DNA from 4 places in the Mesorhizobium sp. M1006 genome. Region 2 is predicted to be linked to each of the others. Evidence: predicted binding sites of a transcription regulator. Region 2 holds the regulator's gene; each other region holds the start of a gene.

Region 1 (8,173 bases), on a different contig from region 2:
CTCGAGCCGAAGCTGTGTGTCCTCGACGAGACCGATTCCGGACTCGATATCGATGCGCTGAAGATCGTCGCGGACGGCGTCAACACGCTGCGCTCGCCGGATAGGGCCATTGTCGTCATAACCCACTACCAGCGCCTGCTCCAATACATCGTCCCGGATACGGTGCACGTGCTCTACAGGGGCCAGGTGATCAAGTCGGGCGACAAGTCGCTGGCGCTCGACCTCGAGGCCAATGGCTATGCCGGCGTGATCGGGCAAGCCGCGTGAGATGCAAGCGGGCCCGGAAGGCAAGCCAAACAAGGCGATACTGATGAATATGCACACGACACCCCAGCGGACATTAGCCGAAACGGCGCTGATCGACGCCTTTGGCGAGCGGCTGTCGCTGCTGCCCGGCGACGGCGCGGTGATGCTAAAGCGCGACGACGCCATCGAGGCGATCAAGAGCGGCCTGCCGACGCGGCGCATCGAATCCTGGCACTATACGGACCTGCGCCGGCTGCTGACCTCGGTGCCGGACTTCGATCCGGCAGCGGTCGCGAAAGCCATTGCGCCGATCGTCGAAGGCTCCAGCGTTTTACCGGTGCTGAACGGCGTTTCGAGCGCGAAATGGGCTGTTGTCGAGGGCGTCACGGTGCAGCGCCTGTCGGAGAAGCTGACCGACGGCAGCATCGCTCCGGGGTTAGATTCCTATGGCGCCGACGATGCCATCGGCGCGCTCAACACTGCCTTTGTCGCCGACGGCTATTTCGTCGACATCGCCGACGGTGCCCAACTGGAAAAGCCGATCGAATTGCAGAATTTGCAGGCCGGTGGACAGACGCATGTACGCCTGGCCGTCCGTGTCGGCGCCGGCGCCAAGGCTGTCGTCGTCGAGCGCCAGGCAGGCGAGGGGGCGGCGCTGGTCAGTTCGGTCAGCCAGCTTGTGCTTGGCGAGGGCGCCGAAGTGACATGGCTCATCGTGCAGGAGCATCCGGATACGGCGACGCATCTCGCCCAGTTCAAGGCGCATCTCGGCAAGAATTCGAAACTGACGCTGTTCGTCATGAATGCCGGCGGCAAGCTTGTCCGCCAGGAGGTCGTTGTGAAGACGACCGGCGAGGGCGCCGAATTCACCTTGCGCGGCATCAATCTGCTCGCCGGCGACACCCATACCGACGTCACCATGGTGCTCGACCACGCCGTACCGCACACAGCCTCGACCGAAGTCATCCGCAACGTGGTGACCGGCAAGGCGCGCGGCGTCTTCCAGGGCCGCATCAACGTCCACCAATATGCGCAGAAGACCAACGCCAAGATGGCCTGCAACACGCTGCTTCTGTCGGACGACGGCGAGTTCTCGACCAAGCCGGAGCTCGAAATCTTCGCCGACGACGTCGTCTGCGGCCATGGCGCGACCGTCACCGAGATCGACCACAGCCATCTGTTCTACCTGATGGCGCGCGGCATCGACGAGAAGACCGCGCGCGGCCTGCTGGTCAAGGCCTTCGTCGCCGAGGTGATCGAGGAACTGGACGACGAGGCCATCGTCGAGGCGCTGGAAGCACGGCTCGACGATTGGTTTTTGACGCACGGGTAGAGGTGACCGAGGGGTTGGTGCCAACACCCCTCATCCGTCGCCTTCGGCGCCACCTTCTCCCACAAGGGGAGAAGGAGAGGCGCTCTTCCTTCTCCCCTTGTGGGAGAAGGTGGCCGAGCGAAGCTCGGTCGGATGAGGGGTGCTGGACGGAATGAGGCGGTGCCTCGAGAGAGCTTGTAATGGACCAGAAAGTCGAAAACATCCCCTACGACGTCGAGGCGATCCGCCGCGACTTCCCGATCCTGTCGCGGCAAGTCTACGGCAAACCGCTGGTCTATCTCGACAATGGCGCCTCGGCGCAGAAACCGCAGGCGGTGCTCGACGCCATCCAGCACGCCTATTCCCAGGAATATGCCAACGTCCATCGCGGCCTGCATTTCCTGTCGAATGCCGCGACCGACGCCTATGAGAACGCGCGCAAGATAGTGCAGAGATTTCTGAATGCGCCGAGCACCGACAATATCGTCTTCACCTCCAACACCACGGCGGCGATCAACACGGTTGCTTATGGTTTCGGCATGCCGAACATCGGCGAGGGCGACGAGATCGTGCTGTCGATCATGGAGCACCATTCCAACATCGTGCCGTGGCATTTCATCCGCGAGCGGCAGGGCGCCAAGCTGGTCTGGGTGCCGGTCGACGATCTCGGCGCCTTTCACATCGAGGAGTTCGAGAAGCGGCTGACCAACCGCACCAGGCTGGTTGCCATCACCCATATGTCGAACGCGCTGGGCACGGTGACGCCGATCAAGGAGATTGTGCGCATCGCGCATGCCCGCGGCATTCCGGTGCTGGTCGACGGCAGCCAGAGCGCCGTGCATATGCCGATCGACGTGCAGGATCTCGACTGCGATTTCTTCGTCTTCACCGGCCACAAGGTCTATGGCCCGTCGGGCATCGGCGTGCTCTACGGCAAGAAGGATATTCTGGAGCGCATGCGCCCGTTCATGGGCGGCGGCGAGATGATCGAGGAGGTGACGCAAGACATCGTCACCTACAACGACCCGCCGCACCGTTTCGAGGCCGGCACGCCGCCGATCGTGCAGGCAATCGGGCTTGGTGCCGCGCTCGAATACATGGAAAAGATCGGCCGCGAGCGCATCGCCGCGCACGAGGCCGATCTGAAGGACTATGCGCATCAGCGGTTGCGCGCCATCAACTCGCTGCGCATCTTCGGCGATGCGCCCGGCAAGGGCGCCATCATCTCGTTCGAGCTGCAGGGCATCCACGCCCATGACGTGTCGATGGTCATCGACCGGCAGGGAGTGGCGGTCCGCGCCGGCACGCATTGCGCCCAGCCGCTGTTGAAACGCTTCGGCGTAACATCCACATGCAGGGCGTCGTTCGGCATGTATAATACCAGGGCCGAAGTCGATGCTTTGGCCGATGCGCTGGAAAAAGCGCGAAAATTCTTCGGGTGACGATCATGGATGATGCCAGCCACACCGCCGAGACCAATTCGGAAGCGACGACCAATGCGGCGGTTTCCGGATCGACAATCCCCGCCGACGAATTGGCGCGGCTGACCGACGACATCGTCTCGGCGCTGAAGACGGTCTACGACCCGGAAATCCCGGCCGACATCTACGAGCTCGGCCTGGTCTACAAGATCGACATCGAGGACGACCGCTCGGTCAAGATCGACATGACGCTGACCGCGCCCGGCTGCCCGGTGGCCGGCGAAATGCCGGGTTGGGTCGAAAATGCCGTCGGCGCCGTCGAAGGCGTTTCCGGCGTCGAGGTCAACATGACCTTCGATCCCCCCTGGTCGCCCGACCGCATGTCGGAAGAGGCACAGGTGGCGGTGGGCTGGTATTAGCATCCGACCAGACAGAGGCTGGCGCACTTGCGCCGGGTACAAAACTTCACCATTTTAGGTGAGGAATCATTCGGCAGGCCTTGAACCTGCAAAGAATGGAGAAGGAAAGACATGGGACGCTTCGCCGTCATCACGATGACCGAAAAGGCTGCCGACCGGGTGCGCGAGATCGTCGCGACCCGTGAGAATGCGCATGGCATTCGCCTTGGCATCAAGAAGGGCGGCTGCGCCGGCATGGAATATACGGTCGATCTGGTGACCGAGCCGAACACCAAGGACGACCATATCGAGCGCGATGGCGCCCATGTCTATGTCGCGCCGGAGGCGGCACTTTTCCTGTTCGGCACCGAGATGGATTTCGAGCAGACGACACTGCGAACCGGCTTCACCTTCCGCAATCCGAACCAGAGCTCGGCCTGCGGCTGCGGCGAATCGGTCGAATTGAAGCCGGCTGATCTGAAGGCACTGGCCGAGGCGCGCGCTTCGGCCTGAGGTTTTCGTTCTCCCCGTCACTATACGGGGAGAAGGTGGCCCGAAGGGCCGGATGAGGGGCCGAGCCGGCGTTCGCAATGTTTGCGCCGCCCCACATCTGCCTGCCGGCATCTTCTCCCCGTATAGCGACGGGGAGAAGAACGCTAATCCACCCACATCCCCGTTCGCTTGTGCCAGTCTGCGATCGACTCCTCCGGGTAGACATCGAAAACCTTGTCGCCCTTGCCGATATCCGGCTCGACCCAGTTCGCCTTGTATTTCAGCATCAGATGCACCTTCTCCGGCGGCTTTGGCAGGTCGGTGTCGATCGCCGAGGCAAACGGATGCACCAGCTCCGGCCAGGTCGGATCGTAGAGCCAGAGTGCCGTCCCGCATTTCGTGCAGAAGTTCCGCTCGCCGGTCGAGATCTCGCGTTGCGGGTGCTCGTCGTCCTCGATCTCGGCGCGGTAGACGCCGAGATGGCGCTTGCCCTGGATTTTCAGCGTCTGGTAATCGGCGCCGAGATTGATGGCAAAACCGCCGCCGCCCTGCTGCTTGCGGCAGATCGAGCAGTAGCACAGCATGAACGGCACCGGCGTGTGGCTTTCCACCTCGAAACGCACGGCATTGCACCGGCAGGACCCTTTGAGCAGAAGCGGCATGAGAAACTCCGACGAAAGTGATTTGCACTTTGTCAGGATGGCGCCGGTTGCGGCGATGACAAGGGGAAATCCGGGTGACATGATCGCCGCATGGACAACGAGCGCATAGAAGAGCTTTTCGAAGGCCTCGGCCCGGTCAGCATCCGCAAGCTGTTCGGCGGCAAGGGCATCTATTTCGACGGCGTCATCGTCGCCATCGTCATCGGTGGCGAATTGATGCTGAAGGCCGACGCCGAAAGCGCCCCGGATTTCGAAGCGGCCGGCTGCCGGCAATGGACCTATACCGGCTCGCGCCACGGCAAGCTCGTGTCGATGCCCTATTGGAGCGTTCCCGACAGCGCGTTCGACGATCCCGACGAGATGGCGATCTGGTCGCGCCGCGCCTACGAGGCAGCACGGCGCGCCGGCAAATAGGCTGCGTCATGCTTCGGCAATTCCGGGCCGCACTTCATGCCAGGTCCCGCGCCTCGGGCACGAGCGCCAGCGCCTCGGCAAAGCCAGCGCTGGTGAAGGCGGCACTCTCGACGACGAGCATAGCTGCGGCAATGCCTTCGCGCAGTGCCGCGCGCAGCGTCAGGCCGCGCAGCAGGGCAGCGATCGTGGCGCCTGCCAATGCGTCGCCGGCGCCGGCAGCATCGGTCCGCTTTTGCAGCGGCGGTGGCGAGATCGAGAACGCGCCCAATTCGTCCAAACCGAGCACTGGTTCGTCGCCGGCGGTGATCACGCCGCTTTTCAGCCCGGCGCGTCTCAGGCCGTCGACGATGCCTTGATCGATTTGGACGCCGGCGAGCACGCCGGCCTCGCGCCGGTTCATGAAGGCCATCGCCAGACGGTCGAGCACCGGCGTCAGCCGCGCCGCTTTGTTGGGCGAGACCGCAAGCGCAAACACCGGCTTGCCGGCGGCGAGTGCCGCCAGCCGCTCCAGCGCGGTCGACGGCAGGTTGGCGTCGCACAGCACCGCGTCGGCCGAACCGATCGCTTCCCGCACCTTGGCACGGCGGATCTGCTTGGGAAGCGCCAGTTCGTAGAGCACCATGTCGGCAAGGCCGGCGATCAGCCCGCCGTCGCTGTCGATCAGCATCGTATGGCTTGGCGTCGCGCGGTCGAGGAACACCGCCGACAGGTCGGCAATGCCGGCCTCGGTGACGGCGCGTAAAACCGTGTCGCCAAGGGCATCGCCGCCGCGCACCGAAAGCAGCGAGGCCGAGACGCCGCGGCGCACGGCACAGCGCAAGGCGTTGAAGACGGCGCCGCCGACATGCTCGCGCATCGTGCCCGGATTAGACGCTGCTGGCACGAAGGCGCCGGCAACCCGGCCGCGCCGCTCGATATAGGCGCCGCCCACGGCCAGGATCGTTGAGGATTTGATCATGCCGTCAAAATGCCCTTTAGCTGTTGCCCGGGGGAGACTAGGTCGCCGGGCGGAACCCCGCAATCGCGGGTCCGATTCGGTTGGTGACGGCAACGGCGCCGTATGCGAGGCGAGACACATCGGAAGCAATAATTGCGAAACAAAAATAGAACAAATAGCGATATACGTTATTTTTCAAACCCTTGGTGCTCATTGACAAATGAGAACAAATGAGGTACATTCTTTTAAGGATTGCGGGATTGTCCGGCCTCCATTGACGACCACGGGGTGATGTATCATGGCTCAGAATTCTTTGCGGCTTGTAGAGGACAAAGCGGTGGACAAATCAAAGGCTCTGGATGCGGCGCTGTCGCAAATCGAGCGTGCCTTCGGCAAGGGCTCGATCATGCGGCTCGGCGCGAACGAGCAGGTCGTCGAGATCGAAACGGTGCCGACCGGCTCGCTTGGGCTGGACATCGCGCTTGGCGTCGGCGGCCTGCCACGCGGCCGCATCGTCGAGATCTACGGGCCGGAAAGCTCGGGCAAGACGACGCTGGCGCTGCACACGGTGGCCGAAGCCCAGAAGAAGGGCGGCATCTGCGCCTTCGTCGATGCCGAGCACGCGCTCGACCCGGTCTATGCCCGCAAGCTCGGCGTCGATCTCGAAAACCTGCTGATCTCGCAGCCCGATACCGGCGAGCAGGCGCTGGAGATCTGCGACACGCTGGTGCGCTCCGGCGCCATCGACGTGCTGGTGGTCGATTCGGTGGCGGCGCTGACGCCGCGAGCGGAAATCGAAGGCGAGATGGGCGATTCGCTGCCCGGCCTGCAGGCCCGCCTGATGAGCCAGGCACTGCGCAAGCTGACCGCCTCGATCTCGCGCTCCAACACCATGGTCATCTTCATCAACCAGATCCGCATGAAGATCGGCGTCATGTTCGGTTCGCCCGAGACGACGACCGGCGGCAATGCGTTGAAATTCTATGCCTCGGTCCGCCTCGACATCCGCCGCATCGGCTCGGTCAAGGATCGCGACGAGGTCGTCGGCAACCAGACCCGCGTCAAGGTCGTCAAGAACAAGCTGGCGCCGCCCTTCAAGGTGGTCGAGTTCGACATCATGTATGGCGAGGGCGTCTCCAAGACCGGCGAGCTGGTCGATCTCGGCGTCAAGGCGGGCGTGGTCGAAAAGTCGGGCGCCTGGTTCTCCTACAATTCGCAGCGTCTTGGCCAGGGCCGCGAAAACGCAAAACTGTTCCTGCGCGACAATCCCGACACGGCGCGCGAGATCGAGCTGGCGCTACGGCAGAATGCCGGGCTGATCGCTGAGAAATTCCTTGAGAACGGCGGCTCCGAAAGCAGCGACGACGGTTTCGAGGACGACGCTGGGGTGATGTAGGGCAAGCGACGCCTCGCTGAGCCTCAGCCAGGTTTCGATTTGATGTTTTGATTGTGAGTTTGCGTAATCGATGCGTTTCGAACCGCCGGCCCAGGGCCGGCGGTTCGCGTTTGACGGCGAGGCAGACGCATTTCAAGGCGCTGGTGAAAGCCGGGATTTGAGCCCATTTGGTGTTTCTGGACAGGCTGCGGTGCGACCGCTAAAAGGCCATGTCTATTTTCCGCCGGCAGCCGGCGGTTCTCTCGAAAAGGCAGTATTCATGAGTGGCGTCAACGAGATCCGGTCGGCATTTCTCGACTATTTTCGCAAGGAAGGTCACGAGGTCGTCGCGTCAAGCCCGCTGGTGCCGCGCAACGACCCGACGCTGATGTTCACCAATGCCGGCATGGTGCAGTTCAAGAACGTTTTCACCGGTCTGGAGAAGCGGCCGTATTCGCGCGCCACGACCGCCCAGAAGAGTGTTCGCGCCGGCGGCAAGCACAACGACCTCGACAATGTCGGCTACACTGCGCGCCACCTGACCTTCTTCGAGATGCTCGGCAATTTCTCCTTCGGCGACTATTTCAAGGAGCGGGCCATAGAGCTTGCCTGGAACCTGATCACCAGGGAGTTCGGGCTGAAGAAGGACAAGCTGCTGGTCACCGTCTACCACACCGACGACGAGGCGGCTTCGTACTGGAAGAAGATCGCCGGCCTTTCGGACGATCGCATCATCCGCATCGCGACTTCGGACAATTTCTGGGCGATGGGTGACACCGGGCCTTGCGGGCCGTGTTCGGAGATATTCATCGACCGTGGCGAGCATATCTGGGGCGGCCCTCCCGGCAGCCCCGAGGAGGATGGCGACCGTTTCCTCGAATTCTGGAACCTGGTGTTCATGCAGTATGAACAGGTG
Region 2 (8,173 bases):
GCATAGGAGGTCGAGGGCGCAAGGGGCAGACCCGATGGCTGTGCGAGGCCGTGGTGCGGGCGAGGGCGAGGACGTTGGCAGCGACGTCAGCGAACGCTTGCTGTTTGCCGCTCCCCCGCCTGTCCTGCCGGCACCGGCATTGCTACCTGCTCCGCGCTTCGATGCTCCGTCGCTGCCGGCCAGCGACCCAGCAACGGTTCTCGTGCCCGCGGGCGAGCCTATCGTACGCCTGCGCAGGCGTTTCCGCCTCCCGTCACCGTCCCGTATCCGCAACAGCGTAACCACAGCGGCCGGTCTGGAACTCGACCGCGGCATCGCCTTCCTGCTGGTGCCGGTGTTCCTCGCATGCGGGGTGGTCGTTTATTTCGGGCTGTCGGTGGAGCCGGCCTTTCCACAGCCGATCGCAATCGCGCTCCTCGCGACCCTTTGTGCCGTCGTCTCGCGGTCATGGCCCAGGACGCGCCTGTGCTTCATGGTGGCGCTGCTCTACGCGCTTGGCGTACTTGCCGCCAAGTTCGAGACATGGCGTGTCGGAACGCATATGCTCGGCTCCGAAATCTCGACGCGGCTGACGGGTCGCGTCGTATCGTACGAGCCCATGGCGAGCGGCCGCATCAGGCTGACAATCGATGTGATCTCAACGGCCAGGCCGACACTGCGCTACATGCCGGAACGGGTCCGCGTTTCGGCGATGAAGATACCGGCTGAGCTGACCGCCGGTTCCGAGATCACCGGCTATGTGCGGCTGCTGCCGCCGACCGGCCCGGTGCGGCCCGACAGCTATGATTTCTCGTTCGACAGCTATTTCGCCGGTATCGGCGGCAGCGGCTTTTTTCTCGGCAATCCGAAAGTCGTGTCGTCGGGCAGCATGCCGCTTGCCGCGCAGCTTTCTTCCGCGATCGAAGACGCGCGCGAATCCATCGCCGACCATATCCGCAGCCGCATCGGCGGTGCCGAGGGCGAGATTGCTGCTGCGCTGATCGTCGGCGTGCGCGCCGGCATTCCCGAGGAGATCAACGAAGCGATGCGGCGCACCGGCATCTACCACATCATCTCTATCTCGGGGCTGCATATGGCGTTGGTCGCCGGCACCATCATGGCGCTGCTGCGGGGTGCCTTTGCGCTGTTTCCCGATTTCTCATCGCGACGGCCGGTCAAGAAATATGCCGCGGCCGCCGCGCTTTTTTCGATTGCGGCCTACCTCGTCTTTTCCGGCATTGTCGTGGCGGCCGAACGCAGCTTCATCATGCTGGCGGTGATGCTTATCGCCGTGCTGTTCGACCGGGCCGCGCTCACCATGCGCAACCTGGCGATCTCGGCCATCGCGGTCATCCTGGTGTCGCCGCACGAGGTGGTCGGTCCGAGTTTCCAGATGTCCTTCGCCGCGACGGCGGCCCTTGTCGGCGCCTATGCAGGCTGGTCCGATTACCGCGCCGGCAGGGCCACCACGCCGCCGCCGCGGCAGTCGCCGCTACGCTTTGCCACTCGAAAGGTCCTGCTGGGCATGTGCGGTCTGGCGATGACCTCGATCATTGCAGGGAGCGCCACGGCGCTTTTCGCCATATGGCATTTCCAGCGCGTGGCGCCGCTCAGCCTGTTCGCCAATCTGGCCATCATGCCCATCGTGTCACTGGTCGTCATGCCCTTCGCCGTTCTCAGCGCGCTGGCGATGCCGTTCGGTGCGGATGGCCCTTTTCTCTATGTCATGGGCAAGGGGCTGACGGCGATGATCGCCCTGTCCGGGTGGATCTCGGAGCGCTCGCCGATCGATGCGGTCGGGCTGATTTCGCTGAGATCCGTCCTTCTGGTGACGATCGCCCTCGTCATTGCCAGCATGGCGACGACGTGGTTGCGGCTGGCGGCACTTCCTTTTGCGCTCGCCGGCTTGCTGACGACAACGCAGACACGCATACCCGACGTATTGGTCTCGGAGGACGCACGGCTGGTCGCGCTGCCGATCGGCAGCGGTGAACTCGCGGTCAACCGGGCACGCCCGAATGAGTTCACCATCGACAACTGGAAACGCGCGCTCACATCAGAGGCTATCGTCGCGCCGGAAACACCTGGAAAGAACGACCCGCAATTCGACATTGCCGATCCGGCCGACCTACCGCCGGGCATGCCGTTCATTTGCACGGACGGCCTCTGCCTTGCCAGGCATCCATCCGGCGCGATCATCGCGCAAGCCAAGGACCGCGATACTGCGCGGCCAGCCTGCGCCTTTGCCAGCTTGATCGTCATCGACGACGCCACCGCCCATAACCCCTGCTACTACGACCGGCTGGTCCTCGTCGTCACCAAACGGCAACTGGCGCGCGCGGGAAGTGCCGCCGTCTATTTCGATCCACAAGCGGCAACACGCGCCGAGATCCGCTTCGCCGTCGAAAAATCATACCGGCCCTGGCACGTGCAGCGGAAATTTTCACGCGCGGCACGGGGCCTGCCGCCATACCGCCGGGCCGACAACCCCAAAGCCGGCGCCAAGGGCGGAGCTCAGTAGCGGCGGATCAGTCCGACGAGCTTGCCCTGCACCTTGACCCTGTCTGGTCCGAAGATGCGCGTCTCGTAGGCCGGATTGGCGGCTTCCAGGGCGATCGAGGCGCCCTTGCGGCGGAACCGCTTCAGCGTCGCTTCCTCCTCGTCGACCAGTGCCACCACGATCTCACCGGGGCTCGCCGTATCGGCATTGCGGATGATCACCGTGTCGCCGTCGAAAATGCCGGCCTCGATCATCGAATCGCCTTTGACCTCAAGCGCATAATGCTCGCCGCCCATGATCATATCCGGCGGCACCGAAATCGAATGCGTCTGGTGCTGGATGGCGTCGATCGGCACACCGGCAGCGATGCGGCCCATCACCGGGATCGAAACGGCGGCGACGACATCGTCGTCATTTCCGGCTGCGGGCACGCGCGACGATGTCGGCTTGCCTTGCCGAGGGGCGCCTTGCCCAAGACTGCCCTGGATGACACTCGGCGAGAACTTGCGTGCCGCATTGAGGCCGGGGGCGATCGAGTCAGGCAGGCGTAGCACCTCCAGCGCACGGGCCCGGTTGGGCAAACGGCGAATGAAGCCGCGCTCCTCCAGCGCCGTAATCAGCCGGTGGATTCCGGATTTGGAAGCCAGGTCGAGCGCTTCCTTCATCTCGTCGAATGAAGGCGGGATACCGCTTTCCTTCAACCTTTCGTGGATGAACATAAGCAGTTCGTGTTGTTTGCGTGTCAGCATAGCGACCCCCAACAGAATCAGAAAAACAAACCCAGAACAAACACTATCTGTTCCAGTTGTGTTCCGCAACTGTTTAAAGTTTAATGAATGCGTTAAGGCTCGGGAAACAAACGACGTCCCCTACCGGCGTACCGCATTTTCACCGCCGCGAGCCTCATCGCCTTGATTCTGCTTTCGTTTGCGCCCTTCTGGCCTCCTAGAAGGCAGCACTGGCATCGGCCGTCGGTCGGCAAAAGGCACGGAATTGAACCCGTATCGACTGTGCGGTTTGGTCGATGCACCGTGAACGAAACGAACTCAAAACGCCAACCTGGGGTTAAGTCCCAGTTTCCACCGCCTGGTCAGGCTGCTTCTCGCCGGTGGAGCCTTGCTGCGCGCAACCAGGTAGTGGAAGAACAGTCGATGCGTGTCCGGCGTTGCGTTGGATCTTGGGGGAGCAGACAAATCATGACAGGAATTCCCGATCTCGTGGCCATAAAGGCGATGGATGCCGCGGATCCGCTGCGCGCGATGCGCGACCGCTTTGTGTTGCCGCAAGGAGTGATCTATCTCGACGGCAATTCGCTAGGAGCTGCTTCACGTGCCGCTTTCGATGAACTGCACAAGGCCGCGACCGAAGAATGGTCGCATGATCTCATCCGCGCATAGAACACGGCCGGCTGGTTCAACATGCCGCTTGAACTTGGCGACCAGCTCGGGCGCCTGATCGGTGCCGCGGCCGGCCAGACGGTGGTCTGCGACACGACATCGGTCAACATCTACAAGCTGCTGCACGCCGCCATGGCCATGCGACCGGAGCGGCAGGTCATCGTCGCCGAGGGCGATAGTTTTCCGACGGACCTCTACATGGCCGAGGGTGTGGTTTCGACGCGAAAAGATACGCTGCTGCGCCTCTCGGGGGTCGACGCGCCGACCATCGAAGAGCTGATCGACGAACGCACCGCCGTGGTGCTGGTCAACCACGTCAACTATAAGTCGGGCGAACTGCGCGACATGCCGGCGCTGACGCGCAGGGCTCAGGAAGCCGGGGCGATGATCGTCTGGGATCTCTGCCACACCGCCGGCGCGATGCCAGTCGAGCTCGACAAGGCAAACGCCGATTTTGCCGTTGGCTGCACCTACAAATATCTGAATGGCGGCCCGGGCGCGCCTGCCTTCATCTATGCGGCTGAGCGGCATCTTTCCTACATCCAGCAGCCGCTCACCGGCTGGTGGGGCCATGCACGGCCCTTCGCCTTCGAGCCAGGCTATGCGGCCGGCACCGGCATCCGCCGGTTTCTGTGCGGCACGCAGCCGGTCTTGTCGATGCGCACGCTGAAGGGCGCGCTCGACATCTGGAACGATGTCGACATGACGGCGGTGCGCAAGAAGAGCATCGCGCTGGCGGATCTGTTCATCGAGCTTGTCGAGGCAAAGTGCGGCACTTACGGGCTCACGCTCGAAAGCACGCGCGATGGGGAAAAACGCGGCAGCCAGATTTCATTCATGCATGAGCATGGCTACCAAGTCATGCGCGCGCTGATCGAACGTGGCGTGATCGGCGATTTTCGCGCGCCATCGACCATGCGCTTCGGCTTCACCCCGCTCTATATCGGCTACGCCGATGTCTGGCAGGCCGTCAAAGTGCTTGAGGACATCCTGCACACCAGTGCGTGGAAGGATGCGCGCTTCGCCATCAAAGCAGCTGTCACTTGAGATTGATGCGAGAGCTGGAATCGTGAGGCTGGCGACGACGCGCCGCGCGATGCTTACGGCTACGTTGCAAGGCCATATGCCAAGGAGGGCGCAGGGTGTTCGAACGTCACATTGCCGATTGGGACAACGCCTATGCCAACGGCGCCAACATAGCCGGCAGCGATCGCTGGCCGGCGGCCTGGATCGAGCCCGCGCGGGTTTTCCGCGACGTGCTTTCGACCGAGGGCAGGGCGCGGCTCGACATGGCCTATGGCGACAACCCACGCAACCGGCTCGATCTTTTCCTGCCGGCCATCAAGCCCAAGGGACTCGTGGTGTTCGTCCATGGCGGCTACTGGATGGAATTCGACAAGAATTTCTGGTCGCATCTTGCCGCTGGCCCTGTTGATCGCGGCTATGCGGTGGCGATGCCGTCCTACACGCTCTGTCCGCAGATACGCATTGGCGGCATCGTCAAGGAAGTCGGCGCGGCGATCGGCAAGGCGGCGGCGATGGTTGCAGGGCCGCTGATGCTGACCGGGCACTCGGCCGGCGGCCATCTTGTTAGCCGGATGGTTACGGCGACGACGCCGCTGGCGACCGAAGTGGTCCGGCGCGTTCGTCATGTGGTGTCGATCTCGGGGGTGCACGATTTGCGCCCGATCATGCGCACCGGCATGAACGAGACGCTGGCGATCGATGAGGCCGAGGCGCAGGCCGAAAGTCCGGTGCTGCTGCGCCCGATGGACAAGGCCCGCCTGACCTGCTGGGCCGGTGGCGGCGAGCGCGCCGAATTCCTGCGTCAGAGCGCGTTGCTGGCCAACATCTGGATCGGCCTGGGTACCGCGACCAGCTCGGTGGTCGAGCCTGACCGGCATCATTTCAACATCATCGACGGTTTGGCCGATCCAGACCATCCGCTGACCCGGACCTTGATTTCGGAGTGAGGCAGGTTCAGCGTAGCATCAGTACGTCGCAGGGGGAGCCCGCCGCCGCGGCAGGCGCGAACGGCGCGCGAACGATCAGCCCGTCGGCATCGGCCAGCATTTTCAGCATCGAGGAGTCCTGGATGCCGAACGGCGTCGCCACGGGCGTACCGGCGTCATCTATGACAACAGCCCGCACATAATCTTGCCTGAGATCATTGGCCGGCATGGCGGCACCGAGCCGTGCCCGACGTATATCCTGCTGAAAGGCGCGGCCGCCGAGCCGCGCCAGCAGCGGCTTCAGGAAGAGCTGAGTGCAGACCAGGCTTGCCACCGGATTGCCGGGCAGGCCGATGCAGCGAATGTCTCCCAGCCGCCCGAACATCAGTGGCTTGCCCGGCCGCATGGCGATCTTCCAGAAATCGAGCGTCATGCCTTGCCCGGTCAGCACCTCATGGACGAAGTCGTGGTCACCGACCGAGGCACCGCCCAGCGTGACGATGACGTTCGCGCCAGCCTTCACGGCCTTTTCAACCAGCGCAGCGATCGCCTCCCTGCGGTCCGGCGCGATGCCAAGGTCGAGCGCGCGCGCACCGACCGACTGTGCGGCAGCGGCGACACCATAGGCGTTGGAGGAGATGATCTGGTCGGGGCCAAGATCGCTGCCCGGCGGCAGTAATTCGTCGCCGGTGGCGATGATGGCCACCAGCGGCCGTTTGACCACGCGCACCTCGGGGTGATTGGCCGATGCCGCCAGCGACAAGGCCGCCGGGTCGAGCAGGCGGCCTTTGGGCAGCAGGACATCGCCCTTGGCGAAATCGAGCCCGAGGCGGCGGATGTTGCGCCCCTGCACCGTCCGTTCCGTCACTTCGACGCTGCCGCCACCGAGATCGCGGACGTTCTCCTGGATGACGATAGTGTCGGCGCCTTCGGGAAGCGGCGCGCCGGTAAAGATGCGCACGGCCTGCCGCTGCTGCACCGTTCCGGCAAAGCCGCGTCCGGCCGGCGCCATGCCGACCACCGAAAGCCTTGCCGGTACGGACGCGATATCGGCCGCCCGCACGGCATAGCCGTCCATGGCGGAGGCGTTGAACGGCGGCTGGGTGCGGAGCGCCACAACCGGCTCCGTCAGCACGCGGTCGGCGGCATCCAGCAGTGCGACGCGTTCGCCCGGCAGCGCTGCTGCGCCGTCCAGCAGGCGCTCGAGCGCCTCGGCAACTGGGACCAGCGCCATTATCGGCCTGCCTCGGTGGCCCCGTCTCCGGTGATCTTGTAGTCGCCGGATTTGCCGCCGGTCTTTTCGACCAGCCTGATGCCGGAGATGACCATGGCGCGGTCGACCGCCTTGGCCATGTCGTAGATGGTCAGGCAAGCGACCGAGACGGCACTCAGAGCCTCCATCTCAACGCCGGTCTTGCCGGTGACGCGGGTCAATGCTGTCACCTTCAGGCCGGGCAGCGCGGCGTCCGCCTCGATATCGACAGATATCCTGGTCAGCAGCAGCGGATGGCAAAGCGGGATCAGTTCATGCGTCTTCTTGGCCGCCATGATGCCGGCAATGCGCGCGGTGCCCAGCACGTCGCCCTTCTTGGCGTCGCCGGCGAGGATCATGTCCAGCGTCTCGGGCCGCATCGCGACAAAGCCTTCTGCGACTGCCGTGCGCACCGTCACAGCCTTGTCTCCGACATCGACCATGTTGGCTTCGCCCTGCGCGCCAAGATGGGTGAGGGCGGCCGCCATCCTCAAACGGCCTCCGCCGGCGCCTTGCCCGTCAACAGCAGGCGCGTTGCCGCGGCCACGTCCTGCTGGCGCATCAGGCTCTCGCCGACCAGGAAAGTCGCAATTCCGCTCTGCTCCAGCCGGCGGCAATCGTCGTGGGAAAAGATACCGCTTTCGCTGACCAGATGGCGGTCGGCCGGCACCATCGCTACCAGCCGCTCCGAGGTCTGCAGGCTGGTTTCGAAGGTCCGGAGATTGCGGTTGTTGATACCGATCAGCCGCGACGACAGCTGCAGCGCGCGTTCCATTTCAGCCTCGTCATGCACTTCGACCAGCGCGTCCATGCCGAGCCCGAACGCTGTCGCTTCGAGTTCTCTTGCCAACGCGTCGTCGACGCTGGCCATGATGATCAGGATGGCATCAGCGCCCCATGCCCGGGCCTCGTAGACCTGATAGGGGTCGAACAGGAAATCCTTGCGCAGGGCAGGCAACTCGACGGCAGCGCGCGCAGTGGTGAGGAATTCGGGCGCGCCTTGGAAGGAGGGTGCGTCGGTCAGCACCGAAAGGCAGGCGGCACCGCCCTTCGCATAGGCCCTGGCCAGCGCCGGCGGATCGAAATCGGCGCG
Region 3 (6,988 bases), on a different contig from region 2:
GGATAGGCCGCAACGGAGGAACACCGAACACAAGCTCTTGCAACGGAAGGAAGATGGCGTGATCGATCGATCCGTGACGCGCGAAACTCCGAGGGATCCATTGGCCAACGAAACCGCTGGCATGATTGGAACGGGCGTCGCGAACCCCACCTTGGCCAGCGGCCGCAAGGAAAACGACGCAAAACAACCGTTGCAGGCAGGGCGCCGTCCACATATGGATCCTGGGGTCTGCGCCGCGTCGCTTCGCTCCTTGCTCCGCCCCAGGATGACGAGGAGCGGGGTCGCTCACTCTGCTGCCTCTTCGATCTTCTCCATATCGTCGTCCGACAGGCCGAAATGGTGGCCGATCTCGTGGATCAGCACATGGGTGACGATGTCGCCCAGCGTTTCCTCGTTCTCGGCCCAGTAGTCGAGGATGGCGCGACGATAGAGGGTGATGCGGTTCGGCCCCTCGCCGGTCTGCGGATTCCAGCGCTCGGCGATGCCGCGCCCCTCGAACAGGCCGAGCAGGTCGAAGGGCGTTTCCAGCGAAAGGTCGTCCATGATCTCGTCGGTCGGGAATTCGGCGATCTGAATGACGATCTCGCCGGTCAACTTGCGAAAGTCCTCCGGCAGATGGGCATAGGCCTCCAGCGCCAGGAGCTCGATTTCCTCCATCGTTGGCGAAAGCTGGTCGTGCCAGATGCGTGTTTGGTAGATGCGAGCCATGCTTTGTCCTTTGATCCCGGCATATAGGCTTTCAGGCCGGACTCGGCAAATGACGCGGCAGATTCAAGGGCGCAATCTGTCATCCGCTCTGGTCTAGGGATGGCCTTTGCGAGATGATGGACGCCGCCATACCCGAAGCCGAACCTCCATCGTTCTGTCAGAGTCGAGTGTTCAAATGCCATTCAGCAACCAATTCGTCAGAAGCGCTGCAATTTGTGGAGTGTTTGGCGCACTGCTTCTTTTGGTGCTGGTGGTCTTGACCAGTTATCTCGGCAGGAATTCCGAGTTGGTCAGCCTGCTTCGGATGCTTGTCGGCGCCATCATAGGCGTCATGATCGTCTGGCTGGTTTTAGGGATGGCCCGGAAGCGGCCGGGTCGATAACTCACGGGCAGTTCCTGTTTCGTGAACGGCCCGCTAAAATCGGGCAGGAATAAATTCCCCATGACTCCGCTTGACTCTTCATCCTCCCTCTGGAATCTATAGGGAACATAACAGGAACAATTGTGAGTGGAAGCTGACCGTCATGGCGACAAGCGCCGTGGCGCGGGAGACTGTTTTTGCCCTGCGCCGCCAGATCGCGAAGATCGAAGGGACCTTGCCCGAGCGCCTGGAGGCGCCGGCCAGTTCGTCGTTTGACGCGGATGTCCCTCGTCAGAGTCTGACACCCTCTCGGCATCCGACACCCGCTCGGAATCTGACCATTGTCCGGCGCGGCCTCGCCGTGGCGCCGCCCGATGCGTTTTTGCGCACCGGCGCCGAGCGCCTCGATGCTGCGCTGAGCGGCGGCCTGCCGAAGGCGGCGGTGAGCGAGTTTCATGGCGCCGCGACCCGCGATGCCGGGGCCGTTGCCGGTTTTGCCTTGTCGCTCGTCAGCCTGATCCTCAGCCAGGGGCCGCGATTGCCGGTGCTGTGGATCGGCACATCCGAGGTTTTCCGCGAGGCCGGCTTTCCCTATGCCAGGGGGCTTCACGCCTTCTTCGGCATCGAGCCGGAGCAATTGCTGTTTTCCGAGGCGCCAGGGCTGCTCGATGCGCTGTGGATCGCCGAGGAGGCTGCCCGGATGACGGCGCTGGCCGCCGTCATCCTCGAAATCCGCGGCAGCCCGCAGCGGCTTGACCTCACCGCGACGCGGCGGCTGCACGCCCGCGCGCAGAGTGCGGGCCGGCCGCTGTTCCTGCTGCGCCAGGCCGGCGAGCCCGAACCGACGGCAGCGCCCGTCCGCCTCATCCTGTCGGCGGCACCGGCGGCAACGCGTAAGACGCTTGCCGGGCCGCTCGCCGGCTCGATCGGCCGGCCCGCCTTCACCGTCGCCATCGGCAAGAGCTGCACGGCCTTGTCCGGAAAATTCACACTGGAGTGGAACCCCGATGAACGCATATTCGAAGAAAGACGGGGCGAGCAAGGAAGGTCTCAGGAATGGGCCCCAGAACGGCCAAAGAATCCTATCCCTGTGGTTTCCGCATCTCGCCGCCGAGAGGATCCTGCGGCAGCGTCTGGGGCGGTCCTGGCGTTCCCGGCCGTCGGATCACCTGCCGCTGGTGATCAGTCACCGCGACCGGAACGCCCAGCGCATCGCCGCCCTCGACGAGCGGGCCGAGGCGCTTAATCTGAAGCGCGGCATGGGCATAGCCGACGCACGCGCCATGCATCCCTCGATCGACATCGTGGAGGCCGATCCGGAGGCCGACCGGCGCCTGCTCGAAGGCCTCGCCGACTGGTGCGACCGCTATACCCCGCTGGTGGCGCTTGACGGGACCGACGGCCTCTATCTCGACGTCACCGGCTGCACCCATCTTTTCGGCGGCGAACGCTCGATGCTGGACGATATCCTGTCGCGTTTTTTCCATCAGGGCTTCGATGTCCGCGCCGGGCTTGCCGCCACGCCTGGTGCTGCCTGGGCGGCGGCGCGGTTTGCTGGCGACCGCATCGTGCCCGATGGTGAGGAGGAAGCGCTTCTCGCGCCCTTGCCGCTGGCGGCGCTGCGCATCGACCCGGAGGTACGCGCCAGCCTCGAAAGCGTCGGCCTGCGCACGGCGGGCGCCGTCATGGCGGCACCGCGCGCGCCGCTGGCCCGCCGCTTCGGCGCATCGCTGCTCTTGCGCCTCGACCAGGCGCTTGGCCGCCTCGAGGAGGCCGTGTCGCCGCGCCTGCCGGTGGCACCGCTTTCGGTCGAGCGTCACCTTGCCGAGCCGATCATGCTGACCGAGGACATCGAGCGGCTGACCGGCATGCTGGCGACCACCTTGAAGAGCGACCTCGAGCGTCGCGGCGAAGGCGCAAGGCGGCTGGCGCTGCTGCTTTTCCGCGTCGATGGCGGCGTCAGCCGCATCGCCGTCGGCACCTCGCGGCCTCTGCGCGAGCCGCGGCTGATCCAGAAATTGTTCCACGAAAGGCTTGCCGCGCTCGAACAGGATATCGACGCCGGCTATGGCTTCGATCTCGTGCGCCTTTCGGTGCTGACCGCCGCCGCCTTCGACATGCAGCAGGCCGACCTTGCCGGCGAGACGAGCGACGACGGTGCCGATATCGCGCTTTTTGCCGACCGCATTCGCGCCCGGCTCGGCGAAGGCGCGGTCTTGAAGCCGGTCGCCGTCGAGAGCCATTTGCCGGAGCGCGCCGTCGCCACCCTTCCCTTCACGGAGGCGCCGCAGAGAAGCTCGCCGCCGAAGCAGCCGGACAAGGCGAAGGACGCTCCCACGACCGTCTTCCAGCCGGAACGGCCGATCCGGCTTTTCCGTTCGCCCGAGCCGATCGAGGTGCCGGCCACCGAAATGCCGGAAGGCCCGCCTTTGAACTTCCGCTGGCGGCGCGCGCTCTACCGGGTCGTGCGCGCCGAAGGGCCGGAGCGCATCGCGCCGGAATGGTGGCGAGGGGCGGCGGGACGAGAAGATGCCCCGACCCGGGATTATTTCCGCATCGAGGATGCCGACGGCCGCCGTTACTGGCTCTATCGCCAGGGCCTTTACGGCGCCTCTCAAGTCCCGCCGCGCTGGTTCATGCATGGGATCTTCGCATGAATGCGCTGACGGCCAACCCCTATGCCGAATTCGGCATCCAGTCGAACTTCTCGTTTCTGCGCGGTGCCTCGAAACCGGAGGAGTTGGTGGTCGCGGCAAAATTCCTGGGGTTTTCGGCGATCGGTCTCGCCGACCGCAACACGGTGGCGGGCGTGGTGCGCGCCTGGCAGCAGGCCAAGGTGGAGGGTGTTTCCTATCATCCCGGCTGCCGCCTGGTTTTTTGCGACGGCACGCCGGACATCCTCGCCTACCCGCAGGACCGCAAGGGCTGGGGGCATCTCTGCCGCATGCTGACACAGGCCAATCTGCGTGACGAGAACGAAAAAGGGGCGACGCTCCTCAAACAGAGCGATCTTCTCGAATGGGGCGATCTCCTGTCGCTCGCCATACTGCCGGATGTGTCGGCGGACGCGGAAACCAGCCTCGCACTCCTTAGCCGGCTCAAGGATCGTTTCGGTGAAAACCTGCGGCTTGCGGTTTCGCCGGATTACCGCGGCAACGACCGCTTCCGTATCGAGCAGGCGGCGGCGATGGCGGATCTGGCCGGCATCCCGTTGATGGCGACCAACGATGTTCTCTACCATACGTCGGAACGGCGCCCGCTGCAGGACGTGCTGACGGCGATCCGCCTCAATGTGCCCGTCGCTGAGGTGGGACTGGAGCTGGCGGCCAATGCCGAGCGTCACTTAAAGCCACCGCTGGAGATGGCACGGCTTTTCCGCAGGCATCCGCAAGCGCTGGCGGAAACGCTGCGTTTTGCCGGCGAGCTGACCTTCTCGCTCAGTGACCTGCAATACAACTATCCCGACGAGCCGACGGAATCGGGTCTTGGGCCGCAGGCCGAACTGGAAAGGCTGGCCAAGGAGGGAGCCGCCATCCGCTACCCCTCGGGCGTGCCCGCTTTTGTGACGCAGCGCATCGAGGAGGAGCTCGCTCTGATCGAGCGCCTGAACTACGCGCGCTATTTCCTGACTGTCCACGACATCGTCAAATTCGCCCGCAGCCAGAACATTCTCTGCCAGGGGCGCGGCTCTGCCGCCAACTCGATCGTCTGCTTCTGCATTGGCATCACCGAAGTCGGCCCGGACAAGATCGAAACGCTTTTCGAGCGCTTCATTTCCGAGGAAAGAAACGAGCCGCCCGACATCGACGTCGATTTCGAGCATGAAAAGCGCGAGGAGGTCATCCAGTACATCTATTCCAAATACAGCACCAAGCGCACCGCGCTGGCCGCCGCCGTCGTCAGCTACCGGGGCCGCTCGGCGATGCGCGAAGTGGCCAAGGCGATGGGCCTGTCGGACGACGTCCGGGGCGCGCTGTCCAGTTCGATCTGGGGCTGGTCGACCTCGGAGCTCGGCGAAAAGGAGACAAAGGCCGGCGGCCTCGATCAGACCGATCCATCGACAAGGCATGTGATCGAATGCGCCAACGAGATCATGGGCTTTCCCCGTCATTTGTCGCAGCATGTCGGCGGTTTTGTCATCACCCGGGACCGGCTCGACGAGATCGTGCCCATCGTCAAGACGGCGATGGACGAGCGCAAGATGGTCGAGTGGGACAAGGACGATCTCGACGCGGTGAAAATCCTTAAAGTGGACGTGCTGGCGCTCGGCATGCTGACCTGCCTGCAGCGCGCCTTCACCCTGCTCCAGGATCATTATCCGCAGGCGCGGGACGCGTACGGCCTGCCCTATGTGCTGGCCACTCTGCCTGCCGAGGACAAGCATGTCTACGACATGATCTGCCGTGCCGACACGATCGGCGTCTTCCAGATCGAATCGCGCGCGCAGATGTCGATGCTGCCGCGGCTGCGGCCGAAAAGCTTTTACGACCTCGTCATCGAGGTGGCGATCGTGCGGCCCGGCCCGATCCAAGGCGACATGGTCCACCCTTATCTGCGCCGCCGGCAAGGCAAGGAAAAACCCGAATATCCCAAGCCGGAACTGGAAAAAATACTCGGCAGGACGCTGGGCGTGCCGCTGTTCCAGGAGCAGGCGATGAAGATCGCCATCGTTGCTGGCGGCTTCAGGCCGGGCGAGGCCGATGAACTGCGCCGCGCCATGGCGACATTCAAGCGCACCGGCACGATCGGCAATTACCGCAAGAGAATGGTCGACGGCATGGTCGCCAAGGGCTACGAAAAAGACTTCGCCGAGCGCTGCTTCAAGCAGATCGAGGGTTTTGGCGAATACGGCTTTCCCGAGAGCCACGCCGCCTCCTTCGCCCTGCTGGTCTATGCCTCCTGCTGGTTCAAGACCTTCTATCCCGACGTGTTCTGCGCCGCGATCCTGAATTCCCAGCCGATGGGGTTTTACCAGCCGGCCCAGCTTGTCCGCGACGCGCATGACCACGGCGTCGAGATCCGCGAGGTCGATGTCAATTTTTCCGGCTGGGATTGCGCCTTGGAGAAATCGCCTTTCGATCCGGATCGTATCCTTGACCGCCATGCCCAGATGCGCGGCGTCATCCGGACCAGCCATGCCGTCCGGCTCGGCTTTCGCCAGGTCAAGGGCCTGTCGAAGGAGCGCATGGAAGCGTTTGTGTCTCGGCGCGGCGCCGGCTATGCATCCGTACGCGACGTCTGGCTGCGCTCGGGCCTCAACGTCGACGAGATCGAAAAACTGGCGCAGGCCGACGCTTTCCGGTCGCTTGGATTGAACCGTCGCGACGCTCTATGGGCGGTCCGCGCGCTCGACGGCAAGAGTGCCGCCGAAAAGCTGCCGCTGTTCGACCAGCCGGCGATCCGCTTGCGCGATCTGGAGCCTGCAACCAGGCTCCCGACAATGCCGCTCGGCGAGCACGTCGTCCACGACTACCGCTCGCTTGGCCTGTCGCTGAAGGCGCACCCGGTCGCCTTCCTGCGTCAAAGGCTGGATCGTTCCGGCGTCACGCCCAATGTGCGGCTCGGCCAGGTGCGGGACGGCCGGCGCGTTTCGGTCGCCGGCCTCGTGCTGGTGCGGCAGCGGCCGGGCAATGGCAAGGCGATTTTCCTGACGCTGGAAGACGAGAATGCGGTCGCCAACATCATTTTCTGGGAAAGGACTTTTGACCGCTTCCGCCCCATCGTCATGGGCGCGCGTCTCATCCGCGTCACCGGCAAGCTGCAATCGGAATCGGACGTCATCCATATCGTCGCCGAGAAGGTCGAGGATCTGACGCCGTGGCTGTCGGTGCTGCTTGAGCAGGCAAGGCCGGCGGACAGACTGTCGAGCAGTGCAGACGAGGCTCAGCCCGGCAGCATCGCGCAAACGGAACTATTGGG
Region 4 (8,173 bases), on a different contig from region 2:
GGCGTGCCCAAAAACACCATCAAGATGGGCATCATGGACGAGGAGCGGCGCACCACCGTCAACCTCAAGGAGGCGATCCGCGCCGCGAAAGAACGCGTCGTCTTCATCAACACCGGCTTCCTCGATCGCACCGGCGACGAGATCCACACCTCGATGGAAGCCGGCCCGATGATCCGCAAGGGCGACATGAAGCAGGCCGCCTGGATTGCCGCCTACGAAGCCTGGAACGTCGACATCGGGCTGGAATGTGGGTTGGCCGGCCACGCCCAGATAGGCAAGGGCATGTGGGCGATGCCCGACCTGATGGCGGCGATGCTGGCCGAGAAAATCGTGCATCCCAAAGCCGGCGCCAACACCGCCTGGGTGCCGTCGCCGACGGCCGCGACGCTGCACGCCACCCATTATCACAAGGTCGACGTTCATGCCGTGCAAGCGGCGCTGAAGAGCCGGCCCAAGGCAAAACTCGACGACATCCTGTCGGTGCCGGTCGCTGTGCGGCCGAACTGGTCGCCAGAAGACATCCAGAAGGAGCTCGACAACAATGCGCAAGGCATTCTGGGCTATGTCGTGCGCTGGATCGACCAGGGCGTCGGCTGTTCGAAAGTGCCTGACGTAAACGACGTCGGCCTGATGGAGGACCGCGCCACACTGCGCATCTCCTCGCAGCACATCGCCAACTGGCTGCATCACGGCGTCTGCACGCCCGAGCAGGTCATGGAGACGATGAAACGCATGGCGGCGATCGTCGACCGCCAGAACGACGGCGATCCGCTCTACCGGTCGATGGCGCCGGATTTCGACAAGTCCATCGCCTTCCTCGCCGCCTGTGACCTGGTCTTCAAGGGGCGCGTGCAACCCAACGGCTACACCGAGCCAGTGCTGCACGCACGGCGGCTGGAGCTGAAGACGCGGGATAACGGCTGAACCGAAAGCACGATGCACGCCGGCCAAGGGTAAGCGCCGGCGTCCCCCTCCCCCTTGAGGGGAGGGTGGCCCGAAGGGTCGCCAATGCAGTGCGCCAACCCAATTCTGACGGTGCGCCTTAGGAGGAGCATCGCAACGCTCCGCACCTCGGTCGGTTTCGAAATGCGACAGGCCGAGCGTCTCACCGGCGACCCCACCCGGCCGCTTCGCGGCCACCCTCCCCTCAAGGGGGAGGGGAACGTCACGCCGCCTGCGCCATCCGTTCCGAGCTCATGCGGTAGGAAATCGCTTCGGCCAGATGGATGCGGCCGACTGTTTCGCTGGCCTCGAGATCGGCCAGTGTCCGCGCCACCTTCAAGACGCGGTGATAGGCTCGTGCGGAAAAGCCGAGCTTTTCGCTGGCATCCCTGAGCAGCGACAGGCCGGCGGCGTCGGGCATGGCGATCTCCTCGATGACTGACGGCGAGCAATGGGCGTTGGTGGTGGCGGTCGCGCCGAGCCGCTCGAAGCGCTCTCGCTGGATCGTACGGGCGCGGGCAACACGTAGTGCGACGGCGGCACTTTTCTCCGCCCGGTCCGGCCGGATCAGATCGCTGGCCGAGACCGCCGGCACCTCGATCCTGAGATCGATGCGATCGAGCAGCGGGCCGGAAATGCGCGCCTGGTAGTCGGTGCGGCAGCGGTCGCCGCGCAGGCAGCGATAGCCGGGCTCGCCGGCCATGCCGCAACGGCACGGGTTCATCGCCGCGACCAGCTGGATACGCGCCGGATAGGTGACGCGATGATTGGCGCGCGCGATCATGCAGTCGCCGGTCTCGAGCGGCTGGCGCAGTGCATCGAGCGCCTGCGGCGAGAATTCGGGGAATTCGTCGAGGAACAGCACGCCGTGATGGGCAAGCGAGGCCTCGCCCGGCCGCACGCGCAACCCGCCGCCGACCATCGCCGCCATCGAGGCCGAATGATGCGGCGCGCGGAACGGCCGCCGGTCGGTGAGTTTTCCTTCGCCGAGTTCGCCAGCCACCGAGGCGATCATCGAGACTTCGAGCAATTCCCTGGGCGCCAGCGGCGGCAGGATCGACGGCAGCCGCTGCGCCAGCATCGACTTTCCCGACCCCGGCGGTCCGACCATCAGAAGATTGTGGCCGCCGGCGGCCGCCACCTCCAGCGCCCGCTTGGCGGTCTCCTGGCCCTTGATGTCGGCAAGGTCGGGCAGGTCGCGCGCCGCGGCATGGATGCCGGCTTCCGGCCGTGACAGAACCTGCGTGCCGCGAAAATGATTGGCGATGGCGATCAGGCTGCGCGGCGCCAATATGTCGAAGTCCTTGCCGGCCCAGGCCGCTTCCGGCCCGCAGGCGAACGGGCAGATCAAGCCCTTGCCTTCGGCGTTGGCACCGATTGCCGCCGGCAGCGCGCCAGCCACCGCGGCGATGGTTCCGTCGAGTGACAATTCGCCAAGCACGACATAGCCGGCCAGCATGTCGCCCGGAATGGCGCCGAGCGCCGCCATCAGCCCGAGGGCGATCGGCAGATCGTAGTGGCTGCCTTCCTTGGGCAGGTCGGCCGGCGCCAGATTGACGGTGACCTTCTTCGACGGCATCGACAGGCCGGATGCATGCAGCGCTGCCTGCACCCGCTCGCGGCTTTCGGCCACAGCCTTGTCGGCCAGCCCGACGATGTGCATGTTGACTTTGCCCGGCGCGATCATCACCTGCACGTCGACCGGCACGGCCTCGATGCCCTGGAAAGCAACCGTGCGAACCCGCGCCACCATGTCTTCACCCCGGATGCAGGCTTTTGCCCCAAGCCTTTGCGATCATGCCGCGAACGGCGTCACCGGAGACAACCACAGATTACCGGCGAAGGCAAGAACATTTGGGGAACAGCTGAGCGCCACGGCTGCAATGGTTTGCAACGCGGCCGCTTCCAGAAGCAATGTACGCTAGTTGCGCTTCTCCTCCACGGCATCCCAGAACAGGCTGGCGATGTCGGCGCCGCCGAAGCGCTGCACTTCGCGTATGCCCGTCGGTGAGGTCACGTTGATCTCGGTCATGTAGTCGCCGATGACGTCGATGCCGACGAGGATGAAGCCGCGCTCTTTCAGCGCGGGGCCGATGCGGGCGCAGATCTCGCGTTCGCGTTCCGTCAATTCGGTCTTTTCGGCGCGGCCGCCGACATGCATGTTGGAGCGCGAATCATGCTCGGCCGGCACGCGGTTGATGGCGCCGACAGGCTCGCCGTCAATCAGGATGATGCGCTTGTCGCCAGCCCGCACCTCCTTGAGGTAGCGCTGCACGATGTAGGGTTCGCGGAACATCTGGCCGAACATTTCGAGCAGCGAGGCGAGGTTGCGGTCGGCCTCGTGCAGGTGGAAGATGCCGGCGCCGCCATTGCCGTAGAGCGGTTTGACGATGATATCGCCGAACTCCTTGCGGAAGGCTGCGACCTCGAGCGGGTCCTTGGTGATCAGCGTGTCCGGCATCAGGTCGGGAAATTCGGTGACGAAGATCTTTTCCGGGCTGTTGCGCACCCAGGCCGGGTCGTTGACCACCAGCGTCTTCGGATGGATGCGCTCGAGGATATGCGTGGTGGTGATGTAGTTCATGTCGAAGGGTGGATCCTGCCGCAAAAGGATGACGTCCATCTCCGAAAGATCGGTGCGGACTTCTTCGCCCAGCGAATAATGATTGCCCTTCTCGTCGCGAACCTGCATCGCCTCGATACGGGCAAACACCTTGCCGTCGCGCAGCGACAGCCGGTCGGGCGTGTAGTGGAACAACTGGTGGCCGCGCCGCTGCGCCTCCAGCGACAGCGCAAACGACGTGTCGCCGGCTACCGACACGGTGGAGATGTGGTCCATCTGGACGGCGACTTTCAGGGGCATGGCAGCTCTCCGGCGCACTTGGAGCGATCCACTTGGACGCACAAAGTACGCTCCAACATTTTTTGAATCCATGCATCGTGCTTTCCGAAAATCGATTCCGATTTTCGGGCCGATGCATCGACGACAGCGATATAAGGAAATCGGCGGCTTCTGCCAATCGGCCAAGGTCACGATGAGGCTGCGCTTCGCTTGGCGCAGACCTCGACGCGATAGTTCTCAGCGGTCGAAGACCAGCTTGGAATAGCCGAGGAAGGACAGTGCCATGGCGACCAGCGAGGCGACCGCAAGGGCTATGAGCGGCGACACCATCGGCAGTGCGAACAGCATGGCGCAATAGACGAGATAATTGACGACGCTGGTGGCAATGCCGACGCCGCCATAGCGGGCGCCCTCTTGCGCGACGCCGCGGCTGGAAGGCGAGAAGGTCAGATGGCGGTTGATCAGCCAGGTGACGGACAGGGCAAAACCGATCGAGATGATGCGAGCCGCGAAGGGGCCAAGCGGCGCTATCGCCAACACCAGCCAAAGCGCCGCCGCGTCGGCGACGAAGCCGATGCCGCCGGCGACAATGAAGCGGGCGAGGCGTCCCATTTAGGGCTCTAAGCCGCCCGCGGGGTCTTGCGCGGTCCGGTCTTCAAAGTCGCGAGCGCACTTGCGCGTTCGCGTTCGACGCGGCCGGAAGGCATCGACAGATAGAAGATGCGCTTCTGCTCGGCCCGGCCGCGCGACACCGAATCGAGGATTACCCCGGTCACCGCCGCCAGCATCGACAGCAGCAGCAGCCCGACCGACAGCACCCACGTCGGCATGCGCGGCACAAGCCCGGTTTCGGCGAACTCGATCAGCACCGGCGCCATCAGAAACAGGCTTGATGCCAGGAAGAACACCGAAAAAGCGCCGAAGAAACGCAGCGGCTGCGTCTCCTTCATCAGCATGGCGAACATCCACAGGATCTTCGCGCCGTCGCGAAAGGTCGACAGCTTCGACGAGGAGCCTTCCGGCCGGCGGCCATAGTCGAGTCCGATCTCGCTGACCGGCAATTTGAGCTGCGAGGCGTGCACCGACATTTCGGTCTCGATCTCGAAACCGCCGGAAACGGCGGGAAAACTCTTGACGAAGCGCCTGGTGAAGGCGCGGTAACCCGAGAAGATATCGGTAAAGTCCGAGCCGAACAAACGTTTGTAGAGGCTGTTGAAGATGCGGTTGCCGAAGGCGTGGCCTGTCCTGCCGGCGTCGTTGACGACGCCGCGCCTGGTGCCCACCACCATGTCGGAGCGCTCGGTCAGCAGCGTGTTGATCAGTTGTGGCGCGTCCTCCGGCGCATAGGTGCCGTCGCCGTCGGCCATCAGGTAGATGTCGGCCTCGATGTCGGCGAACATGCGGCGCACGACATTGCCTTTGCCCTGGCGCGGCTCGCGCACCACGATGGCGCCGGCGGCGCGGGCTCGGAGCGCCGTCAGGTCGCGCGAATTGTTGTCGTAGACATAGATCGCGGCGGCAGGCAGCGTTTCGCGAAAGCGCCGCACCACTTCGCCGATCGTCAGCTCTTCATTGTAGCAAGGCAGGAGCACGGCGATGCTCGGCTCATGGCGCACTTCTTGTGGCATTTTCGTCTCCGGATGCCCTGTGAGGCCCCTGACCACTCAAGCGCCGGCCTCGCTCGGGCGGCTTTACTATTTATTGAAGCTGTTAAGGCTAGGTTTAAACCGCACCGTATTCCTTCCAAAGGTCCTGATATGAGCACAGCCGACGATGGCGCCTCCATTTGGAGGTCCGATATCGCGCTGGCGCTGCTTGCCACGCTGCTGGCGCTTGCCGTCAATGCCTTTGCCGGCTTCCCGGCACTGACCAATGCCGGCGGCGACAACGACAATCTGCTGCGCCTCGTCGAAGTTCGCGACATGCTGGCCGGCCAAAGCTGGTTCGATCTCCACCAGTACAGGATGGGCCTGGAAGGCGGTTTCGTCATGCATTGGTCGCGGCTGGTCGATGCGCCGATCGCCGCCATCATCATCGCCGTATCGGCCCTGACCGGCAGCGCGGCCTTTGCCGAGAATGTTGCGCAAGTGCTGTGGCCGGCGCTGCTCTTCTGCCTGACCGTATTTTTCACGGCTCGCGCCGCGCGCAGCTTTGCCGGTGACAGCGCCGTGCTGCCCGCTGTCGTGATCGGCGCTGCCGCACTGTATTTCCTCGGCATTTTTTCGCCTGGCGCGCTCGATCACCACAATGTCCAGCTGATGCTGAGCATGGCCAGCCTGAGCCTGTTGCTTGAAGCGCCAAGGCGCAGGCCGGCGGCATTGCTCTCCGGCCTGTGCGCCGGATTGATGCTGGCCGTCGGCATGGAAACCGCGCCTTATGTCGCCACCATCGGCGCCTCAGTCGCCACGCTGTTTGCCCTCGACGCCGATGGCGAGAGGTCGATTGCCAGGGATTTCGGCCTCGGCTTTGCCGGCGTCTCCGCCCTCGTCTTTGTCGTCACCATTCCGTGGTCCGCCTGGGGTCAGGCGCAATGCGACGCCTTCTCGGCCGTGCAGTTCGTCGTCGCGGCGATTGCCGGAACCGGCCTTGCGGCGATAGCGTCGATCGAGCCCGCCGGCCGCACGCGCCAACGGCGGTTCGCCTCGCTTGGCCTGCTTGCCCTGATATTGGCCGCTCTCGTCGTCCTTTTGTTCCCACAATGCCTGGCAGCGCCCTACGCCAACCTCGATCCGCGCCTCAAGGAGCTATGGCTTGATCACATCGACGAGGCGCAATCGCTGTTCAAGCTGGTCGCTGAAGATCCGGCCGGGGTGGTGGCGCGCTATGCCACGCCGCTCATCGCGCTCGTGCTGATGGCGCTTCGCCTTGGCCGTGGCGGCTGGCGGCGGCAGGACAGCCTTGTCGGCGCGCTGCTTGTCGTGGCCTTCATCGTCAGTGCTTGGCAGGTGCGCGGTTCGACATTCTCGATCGCCTTCGCCGTCATCCCGCTTGCCGCCTGGATTGCCAAATGGCGTCAACGGGCAGAGGTCAGCCCGTCGCGCGGCGTGGCGCTGCGCATGGCCGCCGTCTGGCTGGTTTCAGTGAATGCCGTCTGGACTGGGGCTGCCGCGGCAACCTCGGTCGCCTTCGAGGACAGCAATACCGCCGCCGATAATGGCGACGGCGCCGATGTCGCTTGCCAGCGCATGGCCTCCTTTGCGGCACTCGGCCGCCTGCCCGGCACCACCGTGCTGGCAATTTCCAATCTCGGATCGCCTATCCTGGCCTATTCCGGACATCGCGTCTTCGCCGGGCCTTATCATCGCAATGTCGCCGGCAACCTGCTGGCGCTCGATGCCTTCCTTGGGTCCGATGCCGATGCCCGGACGGTCGTGGCGGATCATCACGTCGGCCTCGTCGCGCTGTGCCCCGGCAGCGCCGAAAGCAAGCTCCTCGCAGCCAAGGCGCCGGCAGGCTTTCTTGCCGGGCTGATGCGCGGCAGCGTGCCGGAATGGCTTGAGCCGGTTGCCGGGACCAGCGGAGCCGCAGTCGAATTGTACCGCGTCCGGCTGGGCAGCTGATCGATCGGCGGCCCGTGCGGCCTTTTGTCGGACATAAGTCCTGACAATCCACTCTTTCGCCCTTGCCCGCCCGACACGGCTGGATAGGATGCGCGCCGGCCGACCGAGATCATTGGACCGGGAGAGAATTTCATGATGCCATCGGCACGCTTTGCCGACCTCGAAGGCGCTTCGGTGCTGATCACCGGCGGCGGCTCCGGCATTGGTGCTGCCTTGACCGAAGGTTTTGTCCGCCAGGGGGCAAACGTCGCCTTCATCGATATTGCCGACCGTGCGAGCCTGGCGCTGGCCGATCGGTTAGAGAAGGAGCTGGGCCGGCGGCCGCTCTATCTCAAGACCGACATACGCGACATCGAGGCGTTGCGGCTATCGGCGGGCAAAGCTGCAGAGGCGCATGGCGACGTGACGGTGCTGGTCAACAATGCCGCGCAGGATGACCGTCATGCCGTCGAAGACGTCACGGTGGAGTTCTGGGACAACAACCATGCCATCAACCTGCGCCCGCATTTCTTCAGCGCACAGGCGGTGGCGCCGGGCATGAAGCGGGCCGGCGGCGGCTCGATCATCAATTTCACCTCGACCTCGTTTCTCATCAACCATCCCGACATGCCGGCCTATACCGCCGCCAAGGCCGGCATCGTCGGCCTCACCAAGGGTCTTGCCGGCAAGCTCGGCGTCGACGGCATTCGCGTCAACGCGATCGCGCCCGGCTGGGTGATCACCGAGCGGCAGAGAAAGCTCTGGGTCACCGAAGAAGCGCTCGCCGCTCATGTCGCCAAACAGTGCATCAAAGAGGTGATGCAGCCGGAAGACATTATCGGCACTGTGC

Evidence for each region. The regulator LexA, encoded in region 2, represses DNA repair genes until DNA is damaged. The targets are predictions, from matches to a motif close to TGTTCNNNNTGTGTTCNG.
Region 1: recA (recombinase RecA) is a predicted target of LexA. The motif match lies at 6,039-6,056, and genes of this name have one in related genera.
Region 3: NKH60_RS34240 (ImuA family protein) is a predicted target of LexA. The motif match lies at 1,192-1,209, and genes of this name have one in related genera.
Region 4: NKH60_RS18310 (YifB family Mg chelatase-like AAA ATPase) is a predicted target of LexA. The motif match lies at 2,789-2,806, and genes of this name have one in related genera.

Annotation. Positions count from the first base shown of each region.
Region 1 is NZ_JAMYMZ010000046.1:6,750-14,922, forward strand. It holds gene sufC (Fe-S cluster assembly ATPase SufC) at 1-267, shown strand, start outside; gene sufD (Fe-S cluster assembly protein SufD) at 311-1,579, shown strand; gene NKH60_RS28240 (cysteine desulfurase) at 1,759-3,000, shown strand; gene NKH60_RS28245 (SUF system Fe-S cluster assembly protein) at 3,006-3,398, shown strand; gene sufA (Fe-S cluster assembly scaffold SufA) at 3,510-3,890, shown strand; gene NKH60_RS28255 (GFA family protein) at 4,034-4,531, opposite strand; gene NKH60_RS28260 (TfoX/Sxy family protein) at 4,622-4,945, shown strand; gene NKH60_RS28265 (PfkB family carbohydrate kinase) at 4,980-5,903, opposite strand; gene recA (recombinase RecA) at 6,181-7,278, shown strand; gene alaS (alanine--tRNA ligase) at 7,538-8,173, shown strand, end outside.
Region 2 is NZ_JAMYMZ010000011.1:125,909-134,081, forward strand. It holds gene NKH60_RS13445 (ComEC/Rec2 family competence protein) at 35-2,500, shown strand; gene lexA (transcriptional repressor LexA) at 2,494-3,228, opposite strand; partial or broken gene kynU (kynureninase) at 3,676-4,923, shown strand; gene NKH60_RS13460 (hormone-sensitive lipase) at 5,019-5,849, shown strand; gene NKH60_RS13465 (molybdopterin molybdotransferase MoeA) at 5,857-7,062, opposite strand; gene moaC (cyclic pyranopterin monophosphate synthase MoaC) at 7,062-7,568, opposite strand; gene trpC (indole-3-glycerol phosphate synthase TrpC) at 7,571-8,173, opposite strand, start outside.
Region 3 is NZ_JAMYMZ010000097.1:549-7,536, reverse strand. It holds gene NKH60_RS34245 (metallopeptidase family protein) at 286-708, opposite strand; gene NKH60_RS34240 (ImuA family protein) at 1,233-2,315, shown strand; gene NKH60_RS34235 (DUF6504 family protein) at 2,248-3,726, shown strand; gene NKH60_RS34230 (error-prone DNA polymerase) at 3,723-6,988, shown strand, end outside.
Region 4 is NZ_JAMYMZ010000017.1:98,007-106,179, reverse strand. It holds gene NKH60_RS18315 (malate synthase G) at 1-924, shown strand, start outside; gene NKH60_RS18310 (YifB family Mg chelatase-like AAA ATPase) at 1,166-2,695, opposite strand; gene gshB (glutathione synthase) at 2,864-3,805, opposite strand; gene NKH60_RS18300 (GtrA family protein) at 4,022-4,396, opposite strand; gene NKH60_RS18295 (glycosyltransferase) at 4,405-5,412, opposite strand; gene NKH60_RS18290 (GtrA family protein) at 5,542-7,344, shown strand; gene NKH60_RS18285 (SDR family NAD(P)-dependent oxidoreductase) at 7,477-8,173, shown strand, end outside.